Regions from separate parts of the Phyllobacterium sp. 0TCS1.6A genome, predicted to be linked through region 4. Evidence: riboswitches for the same ligand, from Rfam matches in the RefSeq annotation. Region 4 holds a riboswitch; each other region holds the start of a gene.

Region 1 (3,843 bases), on a different contig from region 4:
ATGAAGGTCGATCCATAGGCGACGGACAGCACGGCAAGCGTGGCGATCAGCACCACGCCCGCGCCCAGTCCGAAGATCGTGCGGCCCGGTATCTGCACTCAGAATGCTTCCGGGTGCATCGCGTTGGCGATCTTGGCGATTGCCTCGACATTGGCCGGCCCGGGCGTCAGTTCCGCATAGCGCAGGGCGACGAAGCGTTGGTTTCTCACCGCGTCGGTCTCCTTCATCGCCGGGTGCGATTTCAGGAAGTCGAGCAGCTTGGCATAGCCCGCATTGTCCTGGTAATCGAGCAGCACGAGGAATTGCGGGTTGCGCGCCGCCACGGTTTCCCAGGATGTCGTGCCCCAGCTGGTTTCCATGTCGGCCATGATATTGGTGCCGCCGGCTTCGGCGATCATCGCGGTCGGGATGGCGAACTTGCCGGCCGTGAAAGGCTTGTCGTCGCCTGAATCATAGAGGAAGACGCGGGTGCCGCTGTCGCTGCCGATCTTCGACCTTATCTCGGCCAGGCGCTCTTTCCAGCCGGCGATCAGCCTGTCGGCCTCGGCCTCCTTGCCGAAGATGATGCCGAGCTTCTTCATGTCGCCATAGAGCAGTTCCATGGTCGCCGCCGGCCTGTTCCTGTCGAGATGGATGCAGCTTTCCGTCAGCTCCAGCGTCTTGATGCCATAGGGCGCCAGCGTATCGGGCGTCACGTCGCCGCCGGGCTTCATGCCGTAATACCAGCCGGCGAAGAAGAAATCCGGGCTTGCCGCCACGAGGTTTTCCACGCTGGCATATTTCGGCGCGAGTTCCGGAATGTCGCCGAGCTGCTGCTTGAACGCATCGTCCAGCTTGTACCAGCCGGTAATGCCGCTGACGCCGACGATCGACGGCTGCAGGCCGAGCGCGAAGGCCATCTCGCTCATATTGATGTCCTGGATCACCGCCCGCTTCGGCGCGCTGTCGAAGGTGACGGAGCGGCCGCAGCTTTCGACGGTGACTGGGAAGGCAAGCGCCGGCAGCGGCACCAGCAGCGCAAGCATGTGAGCGAGGGATAGCGCGAACTTCTTCATGATTTGCTCCGTATGGGCTGGGATGCGGAATGGGGGAGGCTGGCCTCGAAGACCATCAGGTCGCGGTCCTGCGAGGGATGGCGCATCCTCAGCACGTCGAGGGCGAAGACGTCGCTGACGATCCGCGGCGTCAGGCATTCGTCCGGGGTGCCGGTCGCGACGACCCGACCCTGCTGCATGACGGCGATGCGCGTGGCGAAGGGGGCGACGAGCGGCAGGTCGTGCAGCACGGCGATCGTGGTGACGCCGAGGCCGCCGACCAGCGCCAGCAGCTCGCTTCGCGCCCGCGGATCGAGATGATTGGTCGGCTCGTCGAGGAAGAGCACTTTCGGCTTCTGGCAGAGGGCGCGGGCGAGCTGCATGCGCTGGCGCTCCCCGCCCGACAGCGAGGCGACCGGCCGGCGCGCGAATGCCGCCAGATCGACGCGGACAAGCGCCTCCTCGACGATTGCCGCGTCCTCGTCGCGCCTGAAGGCGCCGCTGTGCGGGATGCGGCCGAGCGCGACATAATCCTGCACGAGCAATTGCCCGGCGGGCGCATCGGTCTGGCCGACGACGGCGATCAGCCGGGCACGGTCGAGCGGCCGAAGCGCCGCAATGTCGTCGCCATGGATGCGGACGCTGCCGGAGGAGGGCTTCAGCAGCCCGGCCATCATGCGCAGCAATGTCGATTTGCCCGCGCCGTTCGGACCGATGATCGCCAGCCGCTGTTCGGCGCCGATCTCGAGGCTCGTCGGCTCGACCAGCATGCGGCCATTGCCGGCGCGGTAGCCGAGCGCATCCATCGACAGGGCGGGCTCACTCATTGAGATATCCTCGATGCTGCATGATGGGCAAGCCATAATGATATGTTATAACATGCGCAAGTGTCGGCGAGGCATTTGACCTTGCCGGGCCGCAGGGCGACGCTCACCCACGGAGCGGCGGGAGACGATGCGAAGAGGGCGGAGATACTTGCTTTCGGCGTTGGCATGTCCGGCTGTTCTGGAAGGGGTCAGCAGGGACGATTATGCCTCCGAAACGGACCGGGCCTTCGAATGGACCGGAAAAGTAGACGCGAATCTACCGGCACTGCATCGCCGCCGGCACACCCCGTCCGGTTCGAGTTATCCGTTTGATGGCAGGTCTCCTGGCTTGCGGGTCGTCATTCCGCCCTGCCTTCCCGGTTTCCCAGTGGCATATCGGGCTTCACTCACCGCCTACAGTTGCGGGGGCAGCCACGGCATCGGTCCCGTTTGGGTACGCCTTACCGTGTTCCCTTTTCATCTCCGGCTTTGTCGAACCGGAGAAACCATCGCTCGAATCTGTAACCCAAAGCGCAGGCAAAGGGAACAGCCCGCACTGGCCGGCTGGCGATAAAAAGCGGCAGGGAACAAATTTTGGGCGTGATCAAATTTTGAGCGTGACAAGGCCCCGCAGTAGGTTAGCTTAAGGTGGGCTTCGCACCCGAGGGATCTCTGTCTGGATATGAGGCCACATGGCAATACAAGCTGCGCTCTACCATCTGACGCACTATAAATATGATCGGCCCATCCGGCTCGGGCCGCAGATCATCCGGCTCCAGCCTGCGCCCCATTCCCGCACCAAGGTTCCAAGCCATTCGCTGAAGGTCAGCCCGGCCAATCATTTCGTCAATCTGCAGCAGGACCCATACGGCAATTTCCTCGCGCGTTTCGTCTTTCCGGAACCGGTGAGCGAATTGAAGATCGAAGTCGATCTCGTTGCCGACATGACCGTCTACAATCCGTTCGATTTCTTCGTCGAGCCGGAAGCGGAGACCTGGCCGTTCGAATATCCGCAGGAGCTGCGCCGGGACCTGTCGATCTATACGGAGCCCGAGCCATGCGGGCCGCTGGTGGCCGATTTCCTCGCCTCCATCGAGAGGACGCCGGTCAATACGGTCGATTTCGTCGTCGCGCTCAATGCCCGCCTGCAGCGCGAGATCGGCTATGTCATCCGCCTCGAGCCCGGGGTGCAGGAGCCGGAGGATACGCTGCGCGCCGGAACCGGCTCGTGCCGCGATACGAGCTGGCTTCTCGTCCAGGTACTGCGGAATCTCGGGCTGGCGGCGCGGTTCGTGTCCGGCTATCTCATCCAGCTCAAGCCGGACCTCGTGGCGCTCGACGGCCCGGCCGGCACCAGCGTCGATTTCACCGACCTCCACGCCTGGTGCGAGGTTTACCTGCCCGGTGCGGGCTGGATCGGCCTCGATCCGACTTCCGGGCTCCTGACCGGCGAAAGCCATATTCCGCTTGCCGCGACGCCGCATTATCGCAATGCCGCGCCGATATCGGGCATGGCCGAACCCGCCAATGTCGAATTCGGCTTCGACATGCGGGTGACGCGCATCGCCGAACATCCGCGCATCACCAGGCCGTTCTCGGACGAATCCTGGCAGGCGCTCGATGCGCTCGGCGACCGGGTGGACGCGATCCTCAAGGAAAGGGATGTGCGGCTGACGATGGGCGGCGAACCGACCTTCGTTTCCATCGACGATTTTGAGGCGGGCGAATGGAATACCGATGCGGTCGGCCCGACGAAGCGGGAACTCGCCGACAAGCTCATCCGCCGGTTGCGCCAGCGTTTCGCGCCGGGCGGCTTCCTGCATTATGGCCAGGGCAAATGGTATCCCGGCGAAAGCCTGCCGCGCTGGACCTTCTCGCTCTATTGGCGCAGGGACGGCAAGCCGATCTGGACCGATCCCGCGCTCGTCGCCGCCGAAACCAGCAGTGCCGAAATCTCGACGGAAGATGCCGGAAAGCTGCTCACCGCCATTGCGGACGAACTC
Region 2 (3,843 bases), on a different contig from region 4:
ATCATGTTACAGGGAACAGGCTCGGACGTTGGCAAATCGGTACTGGTAGCCGGTTTGTGCCGCCTGGCACGCAATCGCGGCTTGAAGGTTCGGCCATTCAAGCCGCAGAACATGTCGAACAATGCAGCGGTCAGCGATGATGGCGGCGAAATCGGGCGCGCGCAATGGCTGCAGGCGCTGGCCTGCGGCGTTCCCTCGTCCGTGCATATGAATCCTGTACTCCTGAAACCGCAATCGGAAACCGGCAGCCAGGTCGTCGTCCACGGCAAGGTGAGGGGCAGCGCTCGCGGCAAGGACTACCAGACCTTCAAATCCACCCTGATGGAAGCCGTCATGGAATCATGGGGCAGGGTCGGGGAGGGCGCCGACCTGGTCATAGTCGAAGGGGCGGGATCGCCGGCCGAGATCAACCTGCGGGCGGGAGACATCGCCAATATGGGCTTTGCAACGCGCGCCGGTGTTCCGGTGGTGCTCGTCGGCGATATCGACCGTGGCGGTGTCATCGCGTCCATCGTCGGTACACACACCATTTTGCCGCAAGAGGATCGCGGCATGATCGCCGGCTATATCATAAACAAGTTTCGCGGCGACGTATCGCTGTTCGACGAAGGGTTGAAATCGATCACCGATTTTACCGGCTGGCGTTCCTTCGGCGTTGTTCCATGGCTCAAGGATGCGGCGCGCCTGCCGGCGGAGGATTCGGTCGTGCTGGAGCGGCTGACCCGAAGTGCCGGCCCCGCGCTGAAAATCGCCGTGCTGGTGCTCGACCGGATCGCGAATTTCGACGATCTTGATCCACTCGGCAGCGAGCCGGCCGTCGAACTCAATTGGGTGCACCGAGGCGAGCGGATACCGGCCGATGCCGGCCTTGTCATCATTCCGGGCTCCAAATCCACCATCGGCGATCTTCAGCAGTTGAAAGCGAATGGCTGGGATCAGGATCTTCATCTCCATCGCCGGCGGGGAGGCACGATTGTCGGCATTTGTGGCGGCTACCAGATGCTTGGGCGCAGCATATTCGACCCTGACGGCATCGAGGGACCTGCGCGAGAGGTCGATGGTCTTGGTTTTCTCGACGTCACGACCATCATGGAGCCTGAAAAGACCGTGCGCAATGTGACGGCGCATTCGCTGCATTTCGACTTGCCGCTGGAGGGATATGAAATCCATCTCGGCAGGACTGCCGGGCCCGATTGCACCCGGCCTGCGACGCGTATCAATGGGATCGATGATGGAGCGACTTCCGCTGACGGCAAGGTTTTCGGAACCTATCTCCATGGATTGTTCGGCGCCGACGATTTCAGGACGCAGTTTCTGCGTTCGATGGGAGTTGTGGCGGAACCGTCGAATTACAAGGCAGGCGTGGAACTCGCCCTTGACGCCATCGCCGCGCAACTCGAGCAGGTTCTGGACATCGATGCGCTCCTTTCCGTCAGTTCGATCTCCCGGTGAAGGCCATGGCGGATTTGTTTTGACATTTCGCGCGCTTGGTGACTAACGTTCGGGATTGATTGGTTCCCGCTTGGCCAAAGGCTTAGGGATCAAAAGGGAATACGACGACCGTACCCATCAGGGCGGTCCAACCGTAGCCGACCCCGCGACTGTAGAGCGGATAGGATCATGCCATCGCTGCGAGCCGAAGCGCTTGCAGCAGCCACTGGGAAACCGGGAAGGAGGCAAGGATCTTATGACCCGCGAGCCAGGAGACCTGCCAGTCAAAGGGCAATAATGCCCAGAACCGAAGGATTGTCCCTTCTGGCCCTGCACGGAGGTTGTTATGGCTGCCACTTCTACTTCGAATACGATTTCCATACCGCTTGCTTCGCGTATGACGACCGCTGTCGTCTCGCTGCTGCTCGGTGTCTTCATCATTTATGGCGTCGGCATGGCCCATTCCGACATGCTGCACGATACCGCGCATGATACGCGCCATTCCTACGGTTTTCCCTGCCACTGAGCCGAAGCTGAATCTGATTCTTTAGCGCGCTTGATTGCCGAAAAACCTGCGGTTTTGACCGATATCGTTGCGGTATCGGCACAATCGTATTCCGATGGGGACTGAAACCATGTTGGTAAAATATCTTCTGGCTACAATCGTGGCCGGATTGTTCGCCGGTATCCTTCTCACGCCGGCCATGTATGTCCGAAACGTACCTCTGATCCTGCACGCCGAACAATTCGAAGGCGAGGGCGGGCATTCGCACGAATCGGACCATGCGGCGCAGGGTGCCGCTGCGACGCCGCATGAACATGCCGAGGAGGCCGGGGCAGAACTCCCGTTAGGACGGCTTGGCAATACCTTGCTGATCAATCTCGTTGCGGGTGCGGGCTTTGCACTGGTGACCGGCGCAGCCGCCCTGTTTCTCGGCCGTCGCATCACGTTGCAGAACGGCGTCTATTGGGGTCTGGCAGGGTTCTTCATCTTCAACTTCGCACCCGCTTTCAGCCTTGCGCCGGAACTGCCCGCAATGCCCGCTGCCGATCTCGCGGCCCGTCAGACCTGGTGGCTGGTCACAGTTCTGCTCACGGCCGGCGGCCTCTATCTGATCGTGCTTAAAGATTTCATCTGGGCGAAGATCGCCGGCATTGCGCTCATCGTCGCGCCTCATCTCTACGGCGCGCCCGAGCCCGATAATCTCACCTCGCCGGTTCCGCCGACGCTGGCATCGGAATTTGCCGTATCGACGTTGGCGACGAACCTCTTCTTCTGGGCCGTACTCGGTATCTCGCTGGGCTGGCTCCTGCAGACTTACGCTCAATCGGAGCTTGAAGTCTGATGCATGAACTGGATCGCGGCTGCACGCTCGTGCTTGGCGGCGCGCGGTCCGGCAAGTCGAGCTTTGCCGAAGGACTAGCCGAAAGTTCAGGCAAGCGCTTCGTCTATATCGCAACCGGGCGTGCCTGGGATGAGGAGATGACACAGCGTATCGCGCTTCACCGACAAGGACGTGGCGCTTCGTGGGTGACGGTAGAAGAGCCGCTCGATCTCGTTGCGGCGCTGGAGGCGAATTGCGGGGCGGAGAATGTGGTTCTCGTCGATTGCCTGACGCTATGGCTGACAAACCTCATGATGGCTGAAAAGGATGTGGACGAGGAAATTGCGCGGTTCGTCGCGCTGCTGCCCAAGCTGGAAGGCGCGACGTTGCTCGTATCGAACGAAGTGGGCCTCGGCATCGTGCCGGAGAACCGCATGGCGCGCGATTTCCGCGACCATGCCGGCAGGCTCCACCAGGCGGTGGCCAAGGTTGCCGCGAGTGTTTATTTTCTGGCAGCCGGGCTGCCGCTCAAAATGAAGGGATAATGAAATGCAGGGGCACAAGATTCCGGCGACGGTAATCACTGGTTTTCTAGGATCGGGCAAGACGACGATGATCCGCAATCTGCTGGAAAACGCAGATGGCAAGCGTATCGCGCTGATCATCAACGAATTTGGCGATCTCGGCGTCGATGGCGGACTGCTCAAGGGCTGCGGCATCGAAGCCTGCCGGGACGAGGACGTCATCGAACTCAACAATGGCTGCATATGCTGCACCGTGGCCGATGACTTCATTCCGACAATGACCAAGCTGTTGGACCGCGAGGATCGGCCTGATCATATCGTCATCGAGACGTCCGGCCTGGCACTACCCCAGCCGCTGGTGGCAGCCTTCAATTGGCCGGAAATCAAGACGCAGGTCACCGTCGATGGCGTTGTGACGGTCATCGATGCCGCTGCGGTCTCCGAGGGCCGTTTTGCAGATGATCACGGCAAGGTCGATGCACAAAGGGCGCAGGACGAATCGCTCGATCATGAGAGCCCGTTGGAGGAGCTGTTCGAAGATCAGATCAGGGCGGCCGACCTTA
Region 3 (3,843 bases), on a different contig from region 4:
GCACGGCTTCATCGGAGACATCCCTCCACGGATCTTCCGACGTTGGGTTAGACCATGTTTCGGCCCGCCCGTCAGGGCATGTCATTGCGCGGGAGCGGCCTGCGGGAGAATTTTCTCCCGCAAGCCATCAAGTCGCGATGATGCCGCTCAGCCTGCCGGCTGCCTGGTCTTGCGCAGATAGGGCAGGACGCGCTCGAAACCGCCGAAGCGTTTTTCCGCGTCTTCGTCGGAAACGGCGGCGGTGATGATGACATCCTCGCCCTGTTTCCATTGCGCCGGAGTCGCCACCTGGTGCTTCGCCGTCAGCTGGATACTGTCGATGGCGCGCAGGATCTCGTCGAAATTGCGTCCGGTCGTCATCGGATAGGTCAGGATCAGCTTGATCTTCTTGTCGGGGCCGACGACGAAAACCGAACGCACGGTGGCATTGTCGGCGGGGGTGCGGCCCTCGGAAGAATCGCCGGCTTCGGCCGGCAGCATGTCGTAGAGCTTGGCGACCTTCAGGTCCTTGTCACCGATAAGGGGATAGTCGACCTCGTGTCCGGTCGCCGTCTTGATGTCGTTCTTCCATTTCGAATGGCTCTCGACCGGATCGACGGAGATGCCGATGATCTTGGCGTTGCGCTTCTCGAATTCGGGCGCAAGACCGGCCATGTAGCCGAGTTCGGTGGTGCAGACCGGGGTGAAATTCTTCGGATGGCTGAAAAGCACCGCATAGCTGTCCCTGATCCAGTCGTGGAACCTGATCTCGCCCTGGGTGGTGTCGGCAGTGAAATCCGGCGCAGTGTCGTTAATGCGTAAGCCCATCGCTGTCTCCATTTTCGCTGAGTTCAGGCACCAGAACGGAAGGATTTGACGCGTTCCTCGCGCAAAAAGCTCCCGTTCACGCCAATTTCGCCGGGATTGTAGCGCGAGAGAGGCAAGAAGCAATGGCAAAGGCGGAGAATGGGGCGGCCTCCGGGAGCGCCGCAAGGCCGGCCGGTTCCGCCATGGCCGAGTTTCCCCGGTATATCGCCGATGCTCCCTTGACGGATCGGCCGGCGGTGGTTCTTATAGCGCCGTTCCGGTTCTTCCTGCCGCAAGGCAGGGAGCTAAGAGGGAAGTCCGTGAGGCAGGTTTGAACGCCTGCCGAAGCCGACGCTGCCCCCGCAACTGTAAACAGCGAGTTGCTGTCCCCGTCCATTCGCAAACCCTGGGTTTCGCGGATGGTGCGGTAAGCCACTGAAGCAATTTCCGCTTCGGGAAGGCCGGCCAGCAATGATGACCTGTGAGCCAGGAGACCTGCCGAAACATGTTGAATGTCCACGGGCGGGGTGTCCTGTGTCGCTTTGCATCGGCCCGCTGCTGCAATTCAGACGCAAAGCCCCGTCCATCACGATGATCGGGGTTTTTATCATGGGTCTTTCCTTCTGCCAGAACAGGAGCGGCATCCGCCGCGATGTCGATGCCTCCACCGCGCCCGAGGATGTTTTCATGCGCTGGCTGCTGTCGCGCCCGCAGGGCTCGGATATTGCCGAGGCGGCGCGGCGCGAAGTGGCGCGGCTTGAATCTCCCGCCAGCCGGCATGAAGGGGCGCGGCGGCTGCACGAATTGTTCCGTGCGCTCATCGAGGCTGAGCGGCCCGTCAGGGCTTGACCTGCGGCGGTTCTGGCCTAGTGTTGAAGTTGATGACCAAGACTTCGGGAGGAGGGACTTGGAGAAAAGTCAGAACGGCTTGCATGCCGAACAGATTCAGACGGCGCTGACCGGCAATGCAGCGGCGAAATCGGCGCTTGTCGCTTCATGGGGGCGATCGATGCGCCTCTATGGCTTGCAGCCGGATGACGAGCGCAGGCCGACCATCATCCTCACCGACCGCGAATTGCGCGAAGCGCGCGAAAGGCTCGGCTCCCTGATATCCACCGCCTCCGCTTCCCTCGACCGCCTCTATTCCGCCGTCGGCGGCGCCGGCTGCTGCGTGCTGCTTGCCGACAAGAACGGCGTGCCGGTCGACCGGCGCGGCTATGAGGGCGATGACGCGACTTTCTCGAAGGTCGGCCTGTGGACCGGCGCCGTATGGAGCGAGGAAAGCGAGGGCACCAACGGCATTGGCACGGCGATCGCCGAACAGCGGCCGCTGACGATCCATCGCGACCAGCATTTCCGCAGCCGCAACACGGCGCTTTCCTGCACGTCGGCGCCGATCTTCGATCATTGCGGCCGGCTGATGGCCGTCATCGACGTTTCCTCGGCGCGCGCCGACCTGACCGAGGGCGTGGTGCGGCTGATCGGCATGGCGGTCTCAGACGCGGCGCGGCGGGTGGAGGCCGAGAATTTCCGCCTGGCCTTCCCGCGGGCGCGCATCGTCATGGCCGAGGGCGACCCCGGCAGCGAGCGCGCGCTGAATGCGCTGATCGCGGTCGACCAGGACGATCTCGTCATCGGCGCGTCGCGCTCCGCCCGGCAATTGCTGGGCCTCACCGACGAGAACCTGCGGACGCCGCTGCCGGCAGCCAATCTGCTGGGCCATGAACGCGACGCCGCCGCCGATTTCGCCGCGGCGGAACGCAGCGTCATCCAGCGCGTGCTGCGCCGGGCCAATGGCAATGTCTCCGTTGCCGCCAGCATGATGGGCATGAGCCGCGCCACGCTGCACCGCAAGCTGAAGAAGCTCGGCCTGAACTAGTGTGGGACGATCGCCTGTCGCAGATATGCGACAAATGCCGGCATCAACTCGCCATGGCGGGATGACAGCCGCGCCAGAGCGCGCGAAGCTCTCCATAGCCGCAGGAGGCGGCCCGGAAATTCGCGCGTATTGCATCTGCAGCAGTCCGCTGCAGGAGCCGGCGCAAGGGAGGAAACCATGAACAAGGTAGAATTCAACCGCACTGTAAAACCCAACTTCAAGGCCAGATACGGCAATTTCATCGGCGGCAAGTTCGTCGAACCGAAGGCCGGCAGATATTTCGAGAACACCTCGCCGGTGAACGGCCAGGTCCTTTGCGAGGTGGCGCGATCGGACGCCAGCGACGTGGAAGCGGCGCTCGACGCCGCCCATGCCGCCAAGGAAGGCTGGGGCCGCACCAGCGCTGCCGAACGCAGCGTCATGCTCAACAGGATCGCGCAGGTGATGGAGGACAATCTCTCCGTCCTGGCCCAGGCCGAGACCTGGGACAATGGCAAGCCGATCCGCGAGACGACCGCGGCCGACATCCCGCTCGCCATCGACCATTTCCGCTATTTTGCCGGCGTCATCAGGGCGCAGGAGGGCGGGATATCCGAGATCGACCATGATACGGTCGCCTATCATTTCCATGAACCGCTCGGCGTGGTGGGACAGATCATCCCGTGGAATTTCCCCATCCTCATGGCGGTGTGGAAGCTTGCCCCGGCGCTGGCGGCGGGCAATTGCGTGGTGCTCAAGCCTGCCGAGCAGACCCCGGCGTCGATCCTCGTCCTGATGGAGCTCATCGCCGACATCCTGCCGCCCGGCGTCGTCAATATCGTCAACGGCTTCGGCCTCGAGGCCGGCAAGCCGCTCGCATCGAGCCCGCGCATCGCCAAGATCGCCTTCACCGGCGAAACCACCACCGGCCGGCTGATCATGCAATATGCCAGCCAGAACCTCATTCCGGTGACGCTCGAACTCGGCGGCAAGTCGCCGAACATCTTCTTCGAGGACGTCGTTGCCGAAGATGACGACTTCTTCGACAAGGCCATCGAGGGCTTCGTCATGTTCGCGCTCAACCAGGGCGAAGTCTGCACCTGCCCGAGCCGCGCGCTCATCCACGAGTCGATCTATGACCGCTTCATGGAGCGGGCGCTGAAGCGGGTGGAGGCCATCGTCCAGGGCGATCCTCTCGA
Region 4 (3,843 bases):
GGTTCCAGATCGTCCATGAGCGGCAACACCGGCTCCGCGGCGGGCCCGAAGCTCTCCTGGTGGTAGTGCGCCATGTCGAAGCCGGAGGCTTCGAGCATTTCCCGCACATCGCGCATGAAGCCCTCGGGCCCGCAGCAGAAGATGACGCGATCCTTGAAATCAGGGGCCAGCAGCGGGAGTTTCGGAGCCTCGAGGCGGCCCCTGATCCCCGTCCATAATTGCCCCATCTCATGTTCCTTGATCAGGAACGATACTTTCAGATTGGGCATTGAACTCGTCAGATATTCCAGTTCTCGCCGGAAGATTATATCGCTGGGGCGGCGCGCGCAGGCAACGAAGCTGACATCGCTCTGCGGCGCGCAATCCTGCAGCCACCGCGTCATGGACATCATGGGGGTGACACCCGAGCCCGCGGAGATGAAGAGATATTTGTCGCCCGGATACCTGGCGATCGAAAAATCCCCCAGCGGCCCGAAAGCCTTCAGCCGCATTCCCGGCAGGAGGTTGTCCAGCATCCACCGGGCGCCGATGCTTTCCTCCTGCGCCTTCACCGTCACGGCGATCGTGAACGGACGCGAGGGGCTGGACGAAAGCGTGAAGGTCCGCAGGATGGATTCGGGCTGCGTCCCGAGTTCGAAGGTCATGAACTGGCCCGGCTCATACCGGAACCAGTTCTGATTGTCGGAGCGAAAGGTGAAGGTCTTGACGTTGGGCGCTTCCTCGACGACCGACAGGCACTCCAGGAGGTGCAGCCTGTCGCTCCACGGCTGCATCTGGTCGAGATGTTTGTAACCGTGGCCCTGGGGAACGCCCATGTTCATCATGCCACCCTGCTGAGCTTCGCGTCGCCGCCGAGACGGCTTTCCATCATGTTGCCGTACCATTCGAGGAATTGCAGGACGCCACCCTCATGCTCGGGCGAATAGGGTCCCGGCTCGTAGGCAGGCGAGCGAATGCCGAATGCATTCTCCTCGACGATCCTGCGATCCTGGTCGTTGGTCTCGAGCCAGACATGGGTGAGCTCGTCGATCGTATAATCGACGCCTTCGACCGCATCCTTGTGCACCAGCCACTTCGTCGTCACCTGCGTTTCGTTCGGACCGAGCGGCAATACCCGGAACGAGATGGCATGATCGGCGAGAATGTGGTTCCAGGTACCGGGATAATGATAAAGCAGCAGCGAGCCGATCCGGCGCGCATTGACATCGTCGCTCAACTGGCGGCCGACGGCGCGCCTGCCCGACAACGTATAGCTTTCCGCCTCGCCCAGCAGCGGCACCCGCGTTGCACGGTATTGGCCATTGTCGGAGATGCGGAATATGCTCGGCAGGCCCTCGGATTCGCACTTGTCCCAGTGGGCGACGATCTCCGGATCGCTCTTCGATCCCTGAATGCCGGTTGCGCTCGGCGCTTCGGGGAACGTCTTGCACAATTCAGGATGGTTGCCTGCGCAGTGATAGCACTCGCGGTTGTTCTCCCATACCAGCTTCCAATTGCCCTTCTCGACAATCGTGCTCTGATAGGCGATCTTCGTTTCCGTCAGGCGGTGCGGGGCCAGATACGGCTCTAGCAGCGCGCGTGCAGGCCCAAAATCCGGCGCCACCTGGGCAAGGCAGATGAAGACATATCCGCCGACGCTCTCGCAATGCACCGGCTTCAGGCTGAACTGGCTCGCATCGAAATCATCGCCCATCTGCCGCGCGAACAGCAGCCGGCCGTCGAGTTCATAGGTCCATTGATGGTAGGGGCACACAAGCTTGGCCGAGCTTCCGCGCTCGCCCGCGCAAATGCGCGAACCGCGATGGCGGCAGGAATTGTGGAATGCCCGAATGTTCTTCTCCCGGTCGCGCACGATGACGATGGGATAGTCGCCGACCTGCACGGTGAAGTAGTTGCCGGGGCGCGCCACCTCGCAATCATGGCCCACGAACAGCCAGTCGCGGTAGAAGATCGTCTCCATGTCCAGCCGGAAGTAATCCGGATCGGAATAGAAGGGCTGCTCCAGCCCGTAGCCCTGTTTGCGCTGCCTGAGGCTTCTCAGTAGTTCCGCTTGAATATCCATGTCGTGTCCTCGCCTGCCAATATTGCGAAAGAACTGACTGGTGGTGATGGAGAAGATGCCTGCACGGGCATACCGGGCATTATCATACTCCTTGATCGCCCACCGCGATCAGTCGGTTTATGGCCTGGGGCTGGTTTCCGGGCTCTGGAGCTCCCTCGCAGGACGCCGCGACGCCTTCCCGGGAATTCCCCAGTGGCTCTTTTGCCGCGTTTTACTCCACCACCGTTGCGGGGGCAGCGCCGGGTTCAGACCGGCTTCCCAATTCTCCGCTCCCCTAGAAGCGGCACCTCAAGCAGCTCCATATGAGCACTAGGCAAGATAAAAGGATAGGTGCGGAAACGACATGGCATTTACGCAAGACGACACGGCCCGCCTCATGGCCGGCCGTGCCGCAGATACGCGGTTTTCGCAGGTGCTAGCCGCGATATCGATATTGCTCGATGGACTGGGGCTTCATCTCGATGGAGAAGCCGGGAAGCGAGGGTGGCATATAGGCCGCATCGCGTATGACGCATGGATCGACGAAATGCTCGTGCAGATGGTCGACATACTCGATCACCCTGCCCTCCTTGGTGCCGGAGACGGCGACATAATCGAGCATCGACAGATGCTGGACATATTCGCAAAGGCCGACGCCGCCCGCATGGGGCCAGACCGGAAGTTGATACTTGGCCGCAATCAGCAGGACGGCGAGCACCTCGTTTAGGCCGCCCATGCGGCATGAATCGATCTGCACCACGTCGATCGCGCCTTCGGCGATGAACTGCTTGAACATGATGCGGTTCTGGCACATCTCGCCGGTCGCCACCTTGACCGGGTGGATCGCCTCGCGGATCTTCCTGTGGCCGGCAACGTCGTCCGGGCTCGTCGGCTCTTCGATGAAGAACGGCTTCACGAAGGAAAGCTTCTTCACCCAGTCGATGGCTTCGCCCACTTCCCAGACCTGGTTGGCGTCGATCATCAGGATGCGGTCCGGTCCGATGACCTCGCGCGCGATCGTAAGACGGCGGATGTCGTCCTCCAGATCGCGTCCGACCTTCATCTTCACATGATTGAAGCCCGCATCCACCGCTTCCTGGCACAGGCGGCGCAGCTTCTCGTCGGAATAGCCGAGCCAGCCGGCGGATGTCGTATAGCAGGGATAGCCTTCGCGCTTCAGCGTTTCGATGCGTTCCGCCTTGCTCTGCTCTGCCTTGCGCAGAATTTCCAAAGCCTCGTCCCGCGTCAGCACGTCGGTCAGGTAGCGGAAATCGACGATATCGACGATCTCCTCGGCGGTCATCTCGCCGACGAGCTGCCAGACCGGCTTGCCGGCCTGCTTGGCCAGCAGATCCCAGACGGCATTGACGACGGCCCCGGTAGCAAGATGCATCGCCCCCTTGTCCGGCCCGATCCAGCGCAATTGACTGTCGCCGGTGATGAAACGCCAGAACCGCCCCGGGTTCTCCTTCACCCAGGCAAGATCGAGGCCGATGACAAGATGCTTCATCGCTTCGATGGCAAGGCAGCAGATTTCATTGCCGCGCCCGATGGTGAAGGTCAGGCCGTGCCCCGAGAGGCCGTCAGTATCCGTATCAAGCACCACATAGGCTGCGGAATAGTCCGGATCGGGGTTCATCGCATCCGATCCGTCCAGGCTTTGGGAGGTTGGAAAACGGATATCGAAGACGCGAAGGTCGGTAATGCGGGTCATGTTCTTTCCTCAGACGGTCCAGCCGCCGTCGATATTGTAGGCCTGGCCGGTCGTATAGGTTGCGCCGGCGAGGTAGACGGCGAGGTCG

Evidence for each region. Region 4 has a riboswitch for cobalamin ahead of OSJ75_RS19130 (aromatic ring-hydroxylating oxygenase subunit alpha). Riboswitches for the same ligand answer to the same signal wherever they lie in the genome.
Region 1: linked by a shared signal. The riboswitch ahead of OSJ75_RS20510 (ABC transporter ATP-binding protein) and the one ahead of OSJ75_RS19130 (aromatic ring-hydroxylating oxygenase subunit alpha) in region 4 are both predicted to bind cobalamin.
Region 2: linked by a shared signal. The riboswitch ahead of OSJ75_RS01740 (CbtB domain-containing protein) and the one ahead of OSJ75_RS19130 (aromatic ring-hydroxylating oxygenase subunit alpha) in region 4 are both predicted to bind cobalamin.
Region 3: linked by a shared signal. The riboswitch ahead of OSJ75_RS05280 (hypothetical protein) and the one ahead of OSJ75_RS19130 (aromatic ring-hydroxylating oxygenase subunit alpha) in region 4 are both predicted to bind cobalamin.

The regions. Positions count from the first base shown of each region.
Region 1 covers NZ_JAPMAB010000011.1:108,310-112,152, forward strand. Annotated here, with positions in the region: gene OSJ75_RS20500 (FecCD family ABC transporter permease) at 1-98, opposite strand, end outside; gene OSJ75_RS20505 (ABC transporter substrate-binding protein) at 99-1,055, opposite strand; gene OSJ75_RS20510 (ABC transporter ATP-binding protein) at 1,052-1,861, opposite strand; cobalamin riboswitch at 2,157-2,366, opposite strand; gene OSJ75_RS20515 (DUF2126 domain-containing protein) at 2,533-3,843, shown strand, end outside.
Region 2 covers NZ_JAPMAB010000001.1:369,720-373,562, forward strand. Annotated here, with positions in the region: gene OSJ75_RS01735 (cobyric acid synthase) at 1-1,452, shown strand, start outside; cobalamin riboswitch at 1,496-1,731, shown strand; gene OSJ75_RS01740 (CbtB domain-containing protein) at 1,778-1,957, shown strand; gene OSJ75_RS01745 (CbtA family protein) at 2,067-2,777, shown strand; gene cobU (bifunctional adenosylcobinamide kinase/adenosylcobinamide-phosphate guanylyltransferase) at 2,777-3,301, shown strand; gene cobW (cobalamin biosynthesis protein CobW) at 3,306-3,843, shown strand, end outside.
Region 3 covers NZ_JAPMAB010000002.1:230,410-234,252, reverse strand. Annotated here, with positions in the region: gene OSJ75_RS05290 (hypothetical protein) at 1-12, opposite strand, end outside; gene OSJ75_RS05285 (peroxiredoxin) at 148-807, opposite strand; cobalamin riboswitch at 1,048-1,304, shown strand; gene OSJ75_RS05280 (hypothetical protein) at 1,396-1,635, shown strand; gene OSJ75_RS05275 (GAF domain-containing protein) at 1,694-2,665, shown strand; gene adh (aldehyde dehydrogenase) at 2,843-3,843, shown strand, end outside.
Region 4 covers NZ_JAPMAB010000010.1:39,054-42,896, forward strand. Annotated here, with positions in the region: gene OSJ75_RS19125 (hybrid-cluster NAD(P)-dependent oxidoreductase) at 1-821, opposite strand, end outside; gene OSJ75_RS19130 (aromatic ring-hydroxylating oxygenase subunit alpha) at 821-2,062, opposite strand; cobalamin riboswitch at 2,173-2,368, opposite strand; gene OSJ75_RS19135 (L-fuconate dehydratase) at 2,478-3,755, opposite strand; gene OSJ75_RS19140 (SDR family oxidoreductase) at 3,765-3,843, opposite strand, start outside.